One region of the Caloramator sp. genome, then DNA from elsewhere that is predicted to be linked to it. Evidence: riboswitches for the same ligand, from Rfam matches in the RefSeq annotation. Region 1 holds a riboswitch; the other holds the start of a gene.
What was found. A riboswitch is a leader RNA that binds a small molecule or an ion and turns the genes downstream of it on or off. The one in region 1 is predicted to bind cyclic di-AMP.
Positions count from the first base shown of each region.

Region 2: linked by a shared signal. The riboswitch ahead of eam (glutamate 2,3-aminomutase) and the one ahead of JG776_RS00045 (C40 family peptidase) in region 1 are both predicted to bind cyclic di-AMP.

Region 1 is NZ_JAIHAO010000001.1:5,509-12,517, reverse strand. It holds gene polA (DNA polymerase I) at 1-1,526, shown strand, start outside; gene coaE (dephospho-CoA kinase) at 1,535-2,143, shown strand; gene JG776_RS00065 (lytic transglycosylase domain-containing protein) at 2,136-2,681, shown strand; tRNA gene JG776_RS00060 (tRNA-Leu) at 2,710-2,793, shown strand; gene JG776_RS00055 (GNAT family N-acetyltransferase) at 3,096-3,602, shown strand; gene JG776_RS00050 (lactate utilization protein) at 3,604-4,245, shown strand; cyclic di-AMP (ydaO/yuaA leader) riboswitch at 4,288-4,412, shown strand; gene JG776_RS00045 (C40 family peptidase) at 4,418-5,017, shown strand; gene JG776_RS00040 (SPOR domain-containing protein) at 5,128-5,814, shown strand; gene JG776_RS00035 (DUF4321 domain-containing protein) at 5,926-6,183, shown strand; gene JG776_RS00030 (nucleoside triphosphate pyrophosphatase) at 6,189-6,755, shown strand; gene radC (DNA repair protein RadC) at 6,769-7,009, shown strand, end outside.
Region 2 is NZ_JAIHAO010000016.1:13,725-20,733, reverse strand. It holds gene adhE (bifunctional acetaldehyde-CoA/alcohol dehydrogenase) at 1-805, opposite strand, end outside; gene eam (glutamate 2,3-aminomutase) at 1,054-2,277, opposite strand; cyclic di-AMP (ydaO/yuaA leader) riboswitch at 2,278-2,406, opposite strand; gene JG776_RS07165 (tRNA 2-thiocytidine biosynthesis TtcA family protein) at 2,616-3,485, shown strand; gene pulA (type I pullulanase) at 3,700-6,726, opposite strand.

The DNA.
Region 1 (7,009 bases):
GAAATCATTTAGAGGAATTTAAGGAGGTATTTGAGGATAAAAATATTGAAAAAAATACATATGATGCAAAGGCATTATATAATAGGCTTAGGGCTTATGGTATAAATCTAAAAGGGCTTAAAAATGATTTAGGAATAATATTATATTTATTAAATCCTTCAGATGATTTTTCTTCAAATAATAAGGTAATAGCCAATTTATTGAGGATAAATGAAAATGAATTGAAAAATGAGCATATACCAATTTTTGTTAGTTTAATGAAGCAACTAATTGAAGAAAAGCTAAGATTGATAAAAGAATACTCCCTTGAAAAATTGTTATATGAAATAGAAATTCCATTAATTGAAGTTTTAGCATCAATGGAACATTATGGATTTAGGATAAACAAGGAAGTATTAAAAGATATAGGGTTTAAACTATCAGAAGAAATTGATAAATTGACTTCAGAGATTTATGACATAGCTGGTGAAGAATTTAATATTAATTCACCAAAGCAATTAGGGGTTATTTTATTTGAAAAATTAAATTTACCAGTTATTAGAAAGACAAAAACAGGATACTCTACTAATGCTGAAGTACTTGAAGAATTAAGGGATAAACACGAAATTGTATCAAAAATTATAATATATAGACAACTTGTAAAACTTAAGACAACATATATCGATGGATTAATGAATGCAGTACAAGCAGATGGAAAGATTCATTCGAATTTTAATCAAATGATTACTGCTACAGGAAGAATATCAAGTACTGATCCTAATCTTCAAAACATACCTATAAAATTAGAACAGGGAAGAGAAATAAGACGTGCCTTCGAACCTGAAAATAATAATTATGTAATTTTAACAGCTGATTATTCTCAAATAGAATTGAGATTGCTTGCACATATTTCAGGTGATGAAAATTTAATTGAGTCCTTTAAAAATGGTGAGGATATACATAAAAGAACAGCATCAGAGGTCTTTAATATACCAATTGATGAAGTTACAGCAATACAAAGAAGTAGAGCAAAAGCTATCAATTTTGGCATAGTGTATGGATTAAGTGATTTTGGATTGGCACAGGATTTAAAAATTTCAAGAAAGGAAGCAAAGGAATATATAGAAAATTATTTTGCAAGATATACTGGAGTTAGGAAGTATCTTGATGATGTAATAAAAAGAGCAAAAGAAAATGGGTATGTAAAGACAATATTTAATAGAATAAGGTTTATACCCGAAATTAATTCATCAAACAGAAATATAAGGATGCTTGGAGAAAGATTAGCAATGAATACTCCAATACAGGGTTCAGCAGCTGATATAATTAAAATTGCAATGGTAAATGTTTATAGAAAGTTAGAAGAATTGGGATTAAAATCAAGAATTATTTTACAAGTTCACGATGAATTGGTTTTAGAAGTTCATAAAGAAGAAATAGAAGAAGTGAAGAAAATAGTGAAATTTGAAATGGAGAATTGTGTTGAGTTAAAGGTTCCACTAATTGTTGATATAAAATGGGCAAATAACTGGTACAAAGCTAAGTAGGTGATTTTATGAAAATAATAGGATTAACTGGAGGAATTGCCTCCGGTAAATCTACAGTTTCTAATTACTTAATTTTAAGGGGATTAGATGTTATAGATGCAGATTTAATCTCAAGAGAGATTTATCAGATTGGGGAAAAGGCATATAGAATTGTAGTAGATGAGTTTGGAAAAGATATACTAAATGAAGATTTAACAATCAATAGAAAAAAACTTGCACAAATTGTATTTAGTAATAATGATCAATTAAAAAAATTAAATGAGATTACTCATCCAATTATTTATGAAAAAATTAAAAAAAGAGTAGATGAAGTTTGTAAAATGAACAAAAGAGTATGTATAATTGATGCAGCACTTTTGTTTGAAAGTAATTGGTATAAGATATGCGATATTAAATGGCTTGTTTATGTTGATAAAATAACACAAATCAAAAGACTAATTGAGAGGGATAAAATAAGTGAAGAGGATGCAGTTAAAAGGATAAATGCCCAGATGCCTATTGAGGAAAAAATAAAATTAGCTGATTTTATAATTAACAATTCAAGAGAATTAAGATATACTTATGAGCAAGTAGACATATTATTAAACATAGCACTTAATGGAGGAAGTAATGAATAAAGTTTTAAGGCTTTTATGCTTAATATTAATTGTATTGATGGCAATAAACCATAAAGCGATTTTAAGGAGTATTTTTCCTTTAAAGTATAATAATCTGGTTTATAAGTATTCCAAACAATATAATATCGATTCAATGTTGGTTTTTGCAGTAATTAAAGCAGAAAGCAACTTTAATGAAAATGCAGTATCCAAAAAAGGTGCTGTTGGGCTTATGCAAATTACTCCAAAAACAGGGGAGTATATTGCGGATTTAATGAATGATAAAACCTATAAAAATGAAAAACTATTTGAACCAGAAATGAACATAAAATATGGATGTTTTTATTTAAAGAGAATGATAAATCAATATGATGGAAATATAGAGCTTGCACTAATGGCATATAATGCAGGCTCTACAAATGTAAATCGATGGATTCAGTCATTAGGAAATGACTTTGACGTTGATTTGATTCCATTTAGTGAAACAAAAAATTATGTAAAAAAAATTAAAAAATACTATAATTTATATCAATATATTTATACGGATATTGACAAATAGTAATTAAAATGTTAAAATATATGAGTAAGCGGAGATGGCGGAATCGGCAGACGCGCACGTTTGAGGGGCGTGTGGGTATCCCGTGCGGGTTCAAGTCCCGCTCTCCGCACCAATGGTGATAAAAAAGGCCTTTGTTAAAGGGCCTTTCATTTTTGGCTCTTTGTCGATTGTGGGGCGGGTATTCGATTAGAATGCCTGTCCTTTCTTGTTAGAAAATTATTTAAGAAAGAAGGCTGTATTTTGGAGTGTATCCTTTAAAAATTGTAAAATAAAAAACTAATGCAATTTGGAATTTAAAATTGTTTATTATAATTTTTTAACTATAAAAAACATAATGTTTGTTGTTAAAAGCATAGAAGGAATTTTTACTTTTTTGGAGAATTAATAAAATATAAATTATTTTTAGGTGATATTATGATACCAATTTTAATAAATGAGGGAGAATTAACCATAAAATCAATAAACAAAAAGGACTTAAATAGTATATACGTTTTTTTAAAAGAACTAAACGGTAAGCATAAATTGTATTACGACAATGATTTGAATTTTGACTATATTAAAAAAAGGTATATTGAGACTCTAATAAATTCTATGGAATATTTTTGTGGTATATACAGTCAAAATGAGTTAATTGGTATTTTAAAGGGGAGATTAGAAGTAAAGGGAGAACTGGAATCTTGGCTAATGGCTCTTTATTTAAAGAAAAATTTATTAGAACAAGAAGAAGGAAATTTGATATTAAAGAATTTTGAAGAATACTTATATCACGTCTATAATGTTAGGGTTTTTAATGTAATTGTAAATGACAGTTGTGAATGTGATGAATTCTGGGAAAAAAATGGATATAATTTCAATCGAAAATTAAATTATCAAGATAGAGTATCTAATTCATATATATATACAAAAAGAAGGGGAGGATAATATGGATTATAATACTAATTGGTATTATGATAAAAAAATTGAAAGGACAAAAAAAGCACTGGAGAAAAATAACTATGAAGTATATGTTGTAGATAATGTTGAAGAAATGAAGGAGAAGGTTTTAGAATTAATACAAGATAAAAGCAAAGTGTCCTTTGGTGGTTCAATGACTTTGGTTAATTCAGGGATATTAGAGGATTTAAGGAAAAAGGATGTAGTACTTTTAGATAGATATAAAGAAGGTTTAACAGGAGATGAGATAGGTAATTTATATAGAGAAACTTTTTTTGCTGATTATTACATAACAAGCAGCAATGCTGTAACAGAAAATGGGGAGTTAGTTAATCTTGATGGAACAGGCAATAGAGTTGCAGCTATGATTTTTGGACCTAAGAAGGTTATAGTTTTAGTAGGTAAGAATAAAATTGTCAAGGATTTAGATGAGGCATATGATAGAGTGAGAAATTATGCTTCTCCTATTAATGCAAAAAGGTTAAATAGGCGAACCCCTTGTTGTGAAACTGGATACTGTATGGATTGTAATTCAAGTGATAGAATATGTAATCATTATGTGATTACCTATAGGCAAAATGTAAAGGGCAGGGGAATAGTAATAATTGTCAAAGAAGATTTAGGTTATTAATGTTGAAGTTTTAATTTTTTATAGTATAATATATTTTATACAAAATTTAGATTGCCGAATCTCATTAGAGTACGGAGGAACCAATAATTGGGGTGAAGCTATTAATTAGTGGGGATACCTTCTTCCTAACCCGTCAGCTAACTCCGGAGGCGAAGAAGGGATGGTGTATTGGATGTTAAATAAAAAAATGCTGTCATTTACTTTGACATTAACGTTAGTATTAACAGCAGTTCCAATTTTTGATGTACAAGCAGCAAAAACAACAAAGCAAAATAAAAAAGTTGTTGTACAAAGGAAAAATAATAAGAAGGTAAGTGTACAAAAAAAGAAAAAGACAATTAAAAGAACAGCATCAATGGGAAGAATATATTCAAGAGGTTCAGGTTCAGTAATTGCAGTAGGAAATGTTGAACAAGTTGAAGACATAGCAAAGTCACTGCTTGGAGTAAGGTATGTTTATGGTGGAACAACAACTAATGGTTTAGACTGTTCAGGTTTTGTACAATATGTTTACAAAAAAATGGGTGTAGTTTTACCAAGAACAGCAAGTCAGCAGGCAAGAGTAGGATTAGCTGTGTCAAAGGATAATCTTAGAAAAGGAGATCTTGTGTTTTTTGAAACAGTAAGTGCTGGCATTTCTCATGTTGGTATTTATTTAGGTAATGGAAAGTTTATACATGCGTCATCGACTAAAAAGGGAGTAACTATATCATCACTAAATTCAGGATATTATAATGAAAGATATAGAGGAGCAGTTAGAATATTAAAATAAAGCCTATTAAAGGCTTTATTTTTTTATGTTCAAAGATAATTTTATATAAAAAATATAATAATTTCTTACTTAATTAAATATAATTTAATTGAAATAAAGGAGGGGATAAGATGAGATACACAAGGTTAGAATTAAAAAAGAATGGTTTATCAAAGTTTGAATTAGGTATTTTATATTTTATATTAATAATACCAATAGTATCAATAATGGTGGGTTGGGCCATAACAAATTTTATAATACTACCAAAATTCAATATAAAAAATGATGATGTAAATACAATTACACTTAATAAAGCAAATAAAGTTTATCTATTACAAGTTGGTGTTTTTACAAATGAAACAAACGCAAAGAGTATGATTCAAGAACTGAATAAAATAGGTGTGTATGGTCATTACTATAAAGATAACGATATTTATAGAGTTATAACGGATGTATCTACAGATTTAAACTCTATTAAAAATAAAAAGCTGGAACTTGAAAAAGAACGTATAAATTCAATTATAAGACAGTTAGATATCAACTATAAAAATAATCAACAGGTTGAAAAGACAACAGATGATATAAACAAACTAATCATAGCTCAAATATTGGTAAAAGATGGACAAGTTTCTCGAGAACAGTTTAATGATTTGCTAAAGGAGTTTTATAATAAATATAAAGACGATAACAATATAAATGATGTAATTAATATTTTAACAGATTATCAAGAAGCCATTAAAAGCAATAATCAAGATAAAGTTATTTATTATATTGTTAAAAGTATGAATTATTATAACGTTGTTCAGACTAAATATTAAATTTTTATTAATATAGATATAGGTATTGTAGTTAATATTTTTAAATGATAAACTTATTTGTGATATGATTAAAATTATTATTTTTTGTCAACATTTAAGAGGGGGAAATTTATGGGTAAAACAAAGGAAAAAATATTTGATTTTTTTGTATTACTTCTTTGTGTATTAGCAGGGGAAGCTATATATATGGCTCTATCTAAAATTAAAAGTTTGAGTTTTTTAACTACTGAGTTAGTTATAGGAACTCAAAAGCCCATAATTATTGACCTTTTGTTTTTTAATTTTATATTAGGATTTAATTTGAAATTAAATTTATTTACTATACTGGGTTTAATATTAGGTATTATTTTTATAAAAAGAGTTAGGTGATACAAATGAAAATAATTTTAGCATCGTCATCTCCAAGAAGAATAGAATTGTTAAAAAATTTAAATTTAAATTTTGATGTTGTTCCATCTGACTTTAAAGAAGAAATAAATTTAAATGATCCTATTGAACTTGTTAAAAGTTTTGCTTATAATAAGGCTTTAGATGTAAAAGAAAAAGTTAATAATGAAGCCTTAATTATTGCTGCTGATACTATAGTCTATAAAGATGGAAGAGTTCTTGGAAAGCCTTCTGATGAAGAGGATGCTTTAAAAATGCTTAAATTTTTAAGTGGGGATCGCCACGAGGTTTACACAGGAGTATGTGTTATGTATCAAAGTGAATGTATTGTTGATTATTCTTGTACATACGTATACTTTAAAGAATTAAGTGATTTACAAATAAAATGGTATATTCAAACCAATGAACCCTTTGGTAAAGCTGGTGCTTATGCTATTCAAGGATTTGGAGGTTTATTTGTAGAAAAAATAGATGGATGCTATTTTAATGTGGTTGGTTTACCATTAAGTAAATTATATGATATAATTAATAGGATGGGGATAAATTTGTTTTAAGGAGAAGGATAATATGGACTGTTATTCAATTAAAATTAAAGATATCCCCATTAATGAAAGACCAAGAGAAAGACTTTTGAAATATGGTGAAGAAGTCCTATCAAATCAAGAACTTTTAGCAATAATATTGCGTACTGGTACTAAGTCAGAAAGTGCACTTGATTTAGCTAAAAGATTAATTACGCATTATGGAGGAATAACATTTATTGCAAAAAGTTCTGTATATGAACTTAGCAAAATAAAGGGAATAGGTC
Region 2 (7,009 bases), on a different contig from region 1:
CTCCTCTTTCAATAAATTCATTTTTTACTTCATCATATACTTCATCAAGTACTATTACAGATTGTTCTGATGCACAGATAACACCATTGTCAAAGCTCTTTGAAAGAAGTATTGAGTTTACCGCCATTTTAATATGTGCATACTCATCAATTATAGCAGGTGTATTACCAGCACCAACCCCTATTGCAGGCTTTCCTGAAGAATATGCAGCCTTTACCATTCCAGGGCCACCAGTTGCAAGAATTAAGTCAGATTCTGCCATAACAAGCTGTGAAAGTTCAACAGATGGTTCATCAATCCATCCTATAATATTCTTTGGAGCACCAGCCTTAACAGCAGCGTCAAGTATTATTCGTGCAGCTTCTATAGTTGATTTTTTAGCACGTGGGTGAGGAGAGAATATTATACCGTTTCTTGTCTTTAAAGCAAGTAGTGCCTTGAATATTGCTGTTGATGTTGGGTTTGTTGTTGGAACTATAGCAGCAATAACTCCTATTGGTTCTGCTATCTTTGTAAGTCCCATAGTTTCATCCTTTTCAATAACGCCACAAGTCTTTTCATCTTTGTATTTGTTGTAGATGTATTCTGATGCGAAGTGGTTCTTTATAACCTTGTCTTCTACTATACCCATTCCTGTTTCTTCAACAGCCATCTTTGCAAGATATATTCTTGCATTGTTTGCAGCCATTGCTGCTTGTCTGAAAATCTCGTCAACCTGTTCTTGTGTATAGGTTGCAAATTTCTTTTGAGCTTCTCTTATTTCAGAGATTTTTTGAAGTAGTTCCTCTCTGTTTGTTACCGCCATAAAAAACACCTCACTTGTTAAAATAATAACATCATAAGAAATGTCGAAGTATAGTTAAAAGGGTACTTAATACTTGAAAGTTAAAATATTAACAAACTAAATCAAATATTAAGAGCACTAAAAAGTGCACGTATTACAAAAAGATTGTCATATATTTCACAATCATATTATAGTTTATAATTTTTATTTTTGCAATAGTTTTATAAAAAAAATTAGATAGGAAAAATCCTATCTAATTTTTTAATATATTATAAGTCATTTTCAATTTCAAATACATCATTTTTCCAGTTTCTAAATACAACTTTATCTTTTCCAAAATACAACAAATAATTAGGTAAAAGTGGGGTTTTACCTCCGCCTTTAGGAGCATTTACTATATAAGTTGGTATAGCCATACCTGATGTTCTTCCACGTAAACTTTCCATAATTTCCAATCCCTCTTGGAAATTAACCCAAAAATGTTTTGTACCTTTGACTTTTTTAGGATGGAAAATATAATATGGCCTAACTCTGATTTTTAATAGTGATTGGTTTAGTTTTCGAACAACGTATTTATCGTTATTTATGTTATTAAGAAGAACCATTTGATTTCCTAACGGAATACCGGCATTTACTAACAATTCACAAGCTCTTTTTGATTCTTCAGATATTTCTCTAGGATGATTAAAATGAGTATTGAGATATACTGGATGATATTTTTTAATCATATCAACAAGCTGTGGAGTTATTCTTTGAGGTAGAGTAACAGGAGCTCTACTACCAAGCCTAATTATTTCTACATGTGGTATTTCACGTAGAGATTTTAAAATCCATTCCAATTCACTATCTGAAAGCATAAGTGAATCTCCACCAGTTATTAGTATATCTCTAATTTGAGGATTTTGCTTTACATATTCAATTGCATTTTTAATATCATCTTTACAAGTATGTTTATCAGTTTCTCCAATCAAACGTCTTCTTTGACAAAACCTACAAAACATTCCACATATATTTGTAACATTTATTATCATTCTATCGGGATATCTTTGTGTAACTGAGTTAACAGGTGTAGTAAACTCTTCACCCATAGGATCAAGTTCACCAAATTCATCTAATTCTTCAAACTTAGGAATTGATTGAAGCTTAATTGGGCAGTTTGGATCGTTAGGATTAATTAATGATAGATAGTAAGGAGAAATAGCAAATCTGTACTTTTTAGCAACTTCATCGATTTGTTGTGCTTCTTGGTCAGTTAAAGGTATAACATGTTTTAAAATCTCAGAAGAAGTAATCCTATTTCTGAGTTGCCATTTATAGTCATTCCAGTCCTCTTCAGTTGCACCAAATATTTTTAAAATTTTTTGCTTTTGTTGTTCCACAACTTTTTTGTCTTCAAGGGCTGTTTTAATAGTGTCTTTAATTTTTAAATAATCATCAATTGTAGATTTGAGATTATTAAAGTTAGTATGCATGTTTGATTTTGAATTTTGCATAAAAATCCTCCTTTCAGCTTCCGAGGTTAGCTTATGGGTTCGGACTGGAGGTGCCCTACAGAAACAAACTGATTCACCCTAGATGGTTCCCCCGTATCCATTTAAAATGGAATTCAGCTAATAAATTTATCTCAATATTTAATTATAGATATGAGATAATATTGTGCAATAAAATACAAATTTGTAATTAATATTATAAAAATCATTATTAAAATTATAATATAAAAATATTTAGATGTCAAATTATATATTGCAATGCTATATAAATTATATTTGTATTTAAGTTTATGAATATATTATAATATTTGAGTATAAAATAGATTAAGGAGAGATGATGTATGAGTGAAAATAAACTTTCGGGAACTGGTTGTCCCATATTAGTTCCTTTTAGTGAAAGGAAACCTTTAAAGGATATAGAAAGAAGTATAATTAAAACATATAGAAATAAACTTTGGACTAAATTTGTTAAGGCAATAGATGAATTTAAACTTGTTGAAGATGGGGATAAGGTTGCTGTTGCAGTATCAGGTGGAAAAGATAGTATGCTTATGGCAAAGCTTTTTCAAGAGCTAAAAAGACACGGTAAGATTAATTTTGAGCTTGAATTTATAGCAATGGATCCTGGATATCACGAAAGTATAAGAGCACTTCTTATTGACAACTGCAACTATTTAAATATACCAATAAAAATATTTGAATCTGGAATTTTTGAAGTTGCAGATAGAATAGTAAAGGATTATCCCTGCTATATGTGTGCAAGAATGAGAAGAGGTGCCCTATATTCAAAAGCAAAGGAACTTGGATGTAATAAGCTTGCACTTGGTCATCATTTTAATGATGTTATAGAGACTATTATGCTAAATGTTTTGTATTCTGGTAACTTCAAAACAATGATGCCAAAGCTAAAGTCAGAAAACTTTGAGGGGATAGAGTTAATTCGTCCAATGTATTATATAGAAGAGAGACATATAGAACAGTTTACAAAGGCAAATGGTATATGGCCTATAAACTGTGCTTGTATGGTAGCAGCAGAAAAGATTGCAAATAAGAGATACGAAATTAAAGAGCTTATAAAGGAATTGAAAAAGAAGTTTAATGATGTTGATAAATCTATTTTCAATGCTTCAAAAAATGTAAATATGGACTGTATATTAGGCTGGAAAAAGGGAGATAAGGAATATTCCTTTTTAGATTTTTATAATGAATAGGATAAGGTTTAATAGTGAATTTTTAAATTGTTGATAAACCTGTTTGTTAGCTAAAGTATGAAAAAGCCCCATGAAAGGATTTTGAATTGGCATATTTCGTGAGCTTAGAATTGATTAGCGAAATGAACGAATGCCTAAGAAATCCTTCATGGGGCTAATCAATACATAACTTTTTAAACAGCTTGAGCCCTACAAAAGTAGGGCTCTAAATTAATCATCTCTTATTTAATTTGCTGTACATATGGTATCCAACAAATCCCAACATTCCAACAAGAATTATTGCTGACAAAACAAGTGTATAGTTTGTTGTCTTTTCATATAGAACATATGCTGTCTTTGGTGGAAGTGTAAGGGTTCCACCGTTTACAGTTTCAAGTGTTTTAACACCTGCCTTTTGTCCGTTTACAACAACACAATATTTTCCACGGCTTGGAAGAGTAATCTTTTGTTCTTTTTCAGTTCCATTGAAGGCAACTACAATATTCTTCCACTTATCTCCGTTCGCATTGTCCTTTAGAGTATATGCGATAACATTTGTTGGTGTATCTAAAAATTCAAGATGTTTTTTAATCATTTCAGCTGTTGGCATTCTAAAGGCAGGGTGATTTTTTCTAAGCTCTATTAATCCTTTATAATATTCAACTACATCAATGTTTTGGTCTTTTCTATCCCAATCGAGTCTGTTTATTTCGTCGCTTGCATTGTAACTGTTGTCATTTCCTTGTTTTGTTCTCATAAATTCCTGTCCTGCGTGTAGGAATGGAATTCCCTGTGAAGTTAGAACAATTGCACCAGCCAGCTTATGCATAGCTTTTATTTCTTCTTCAGATGCATTTGGATTAGTAAACTTTAGTTTATCATATAGGGTATTGTTGTCGTGGGCTTCACAGTAAACAACAGACTGAACGGGTTCAATATTACCCCAAGTGCTTATTCCACTTGAATAATCTATTCCACCTACAATACCAGACATAACTTTAAATTGTGAAGAACGACTTCCATTAACAAATCCAGGTTCGTTGTGGTTAAATACGCTTCCCTTTATACCATCTCTTATAGTGTCATTAAAATGGGCAATTCTTGGCATCTTTTCAGCATTCTTTTGGTTTGCCTTTAGGCTGTCATCAAGTGCTGTTGAGAGGTTCCAACCTTCTCCTATTATTAAAATAGATGGGTCTATTTTATCAAGTTCAGCTCTTATTGTATTCATAGTTTCAATATCTAAAAGTCCCATTAGGTCAAATCTGAATCCATCAACGTTATATTCCTTAGCCCAATAAACAACAGATTCAACTATAAATTTTCTTGCCATACTTCTTTCAGAAGCGACATCATTTCCACATCCAGAACCATTTGTGAGTTTACCTGATGCATCAGTTCTAAAGAAGTATCCTGGTACAAGTTTGTTAAAATTAGCAGCTTCAGCACTGTACATATGGTTGTAAACTACATCCATAATTACCCTTAAACCATTGTCGTGTAGTGTTTGAACCATAGTCTTAAGCTCAGACACTCTTGACATTGGGTTATATGGGTCAGTTGAGTAGCTTCCCTCTGGTGCATTGTAGTTTTTAGGATCATATCCCCAGTTAAATTGAGGTTTTGTTGAAGTTTCATCAATTGATGCAAAATCAAACATTGGCAGTATTTCTATATGGGTTACCCCTAAACTTTTAATATAATCAAGTCCAGTAGGTGTTCCCTTCTTTGTTTTAGTTCCTGTCTCTGTTAAACCTAAGAACTTTCCTTTGTTTTTAATTCCGCTATCTGGATGAACTGATAAATCCCTTATGTGAAGTTCGCAGATTATAGCATCTACAGGATTTTTAAATTGTGGCTTAGATTTTGGATTCCATTTTTCAGGGTTAGTTCTTGATAAATCAATAACAACTCCCTTATCGCCATTTACTGTAACGCTCTTTGCATAGGGGTCAACAGCTTCGTTCCAGCTGTCGCCTATTTTTACCTTATAGGTATAAATTGTTCCGTTTTGGTCACCATCTAATGTATATGACCATACGCCCTTTTCTTCCTTTTTCATTGCAAGTTCCTTACCCTGTTTATCATCCCATTTTGAGTAGATAACAAGTTTTGCTTCACTTGCAGTTGGTGCCCATACCTTAAAGGTCGTTTTTTCCTTTGAGTAGTTTGCACCAAGGTCATTTCCTGAATAGAAGTAAAGTTCATCAAATTCCTTAGAGCTAAATATTTGACCAAAGGTTGCAGTTTTTGTTCCATAGTCTTTAAATTCTACTGTAATTGTTTTATCAAGTGCTAATTTTTCATTAAGCACTATACTTAGTCTTCTTGCTTTATTGTCAACCTTTGTAGATTCGTCAACTTTTATCTCTTTAATTGTATATGTTTTTTCGTTATCCTTAATAGTTATCTTGTACTTTAGGGTATCATTAATTTCAAATGGGAAGTTAACTTCAATATTTATAGTGCTAATGCCATCAATTGATGCAGAAACTAATTTATGTGTTAAATCAAGTGTATCCATAGAATAGTGAACCCTTTCATCTCCTTGCATTAACCATATTTCAGCAGAACCATCATCTTTAAACTTAGTTATAAATCTATCACCAAATTCCTTTTCAGCCCAGTCATTGTTAGGTTCACTTCTTCTTGTTATGATTCCAAGTTTATCTACGCCTAAGGTATCATCAATAACAAATGTACCAACAACTCCAAAGCTATCCTTGCCTGTAAAATTGTATCCTTTTCCCTGCTTACCAAAAGGCCAAATCCAAAGATTCCATCCATCGTATTTTCCATCGTATCTATAGTAATGAACAGTAACCTTTGTTTTTTCTTTCAGCTCAACAGGTGCAGAATTTTTCTTATCTGGCTTTGAATAATAAATTTCAGGATCTCCAGGAAGCAGCCATATTTCAGCTACACCATCCTTAAACTTATCAACAAATCTGTCCTCTGCAACATCCTTTTCCCAATCATCAGTTCTTACTATAAACCCAACCTTATCATAGCTTTCATCAAATTCTATAACTGCATAGGGACCAAAGTTATCCTTTTTAGTAAACTCATATTTTTTACCATCTTTTCCTGCAGGCCAAATCCAAAGGTTCCAGTCCTTATTGGTATTTGGGTCCTTAGCATAGTGAATGATTAGTTTTGTTTTGCCTTGAGCAAACGTTTGCTTTGGCGGGAAAAAGTAAAATAGATTGATAAGCATAAAAACCACCAAAGTAAACGCAGCAAGTGATTTCTTTTTAGTCATAAAGATTCCCCCTTCTAAATTAACATTCAATTTAATAAAATTCGACACGTACTTTATTTTTCCTTCTTTTGTAGATGTAAATTCTCAATATATAAATATTATTTCTTTTTTAATTTTAGAAAAACAATATTCGGAAAAATTTTAAAATAAAAAATAATTCTTTTTGAATTGACACCGTGTTTATATTAGATTAAAATTTTAAAAAATACACTTTAAATTGGTCCCGTGAGGCCAGAAAGGAGTATGATAAATATGACAATTTTTTGTAATTTAATTAAAACTA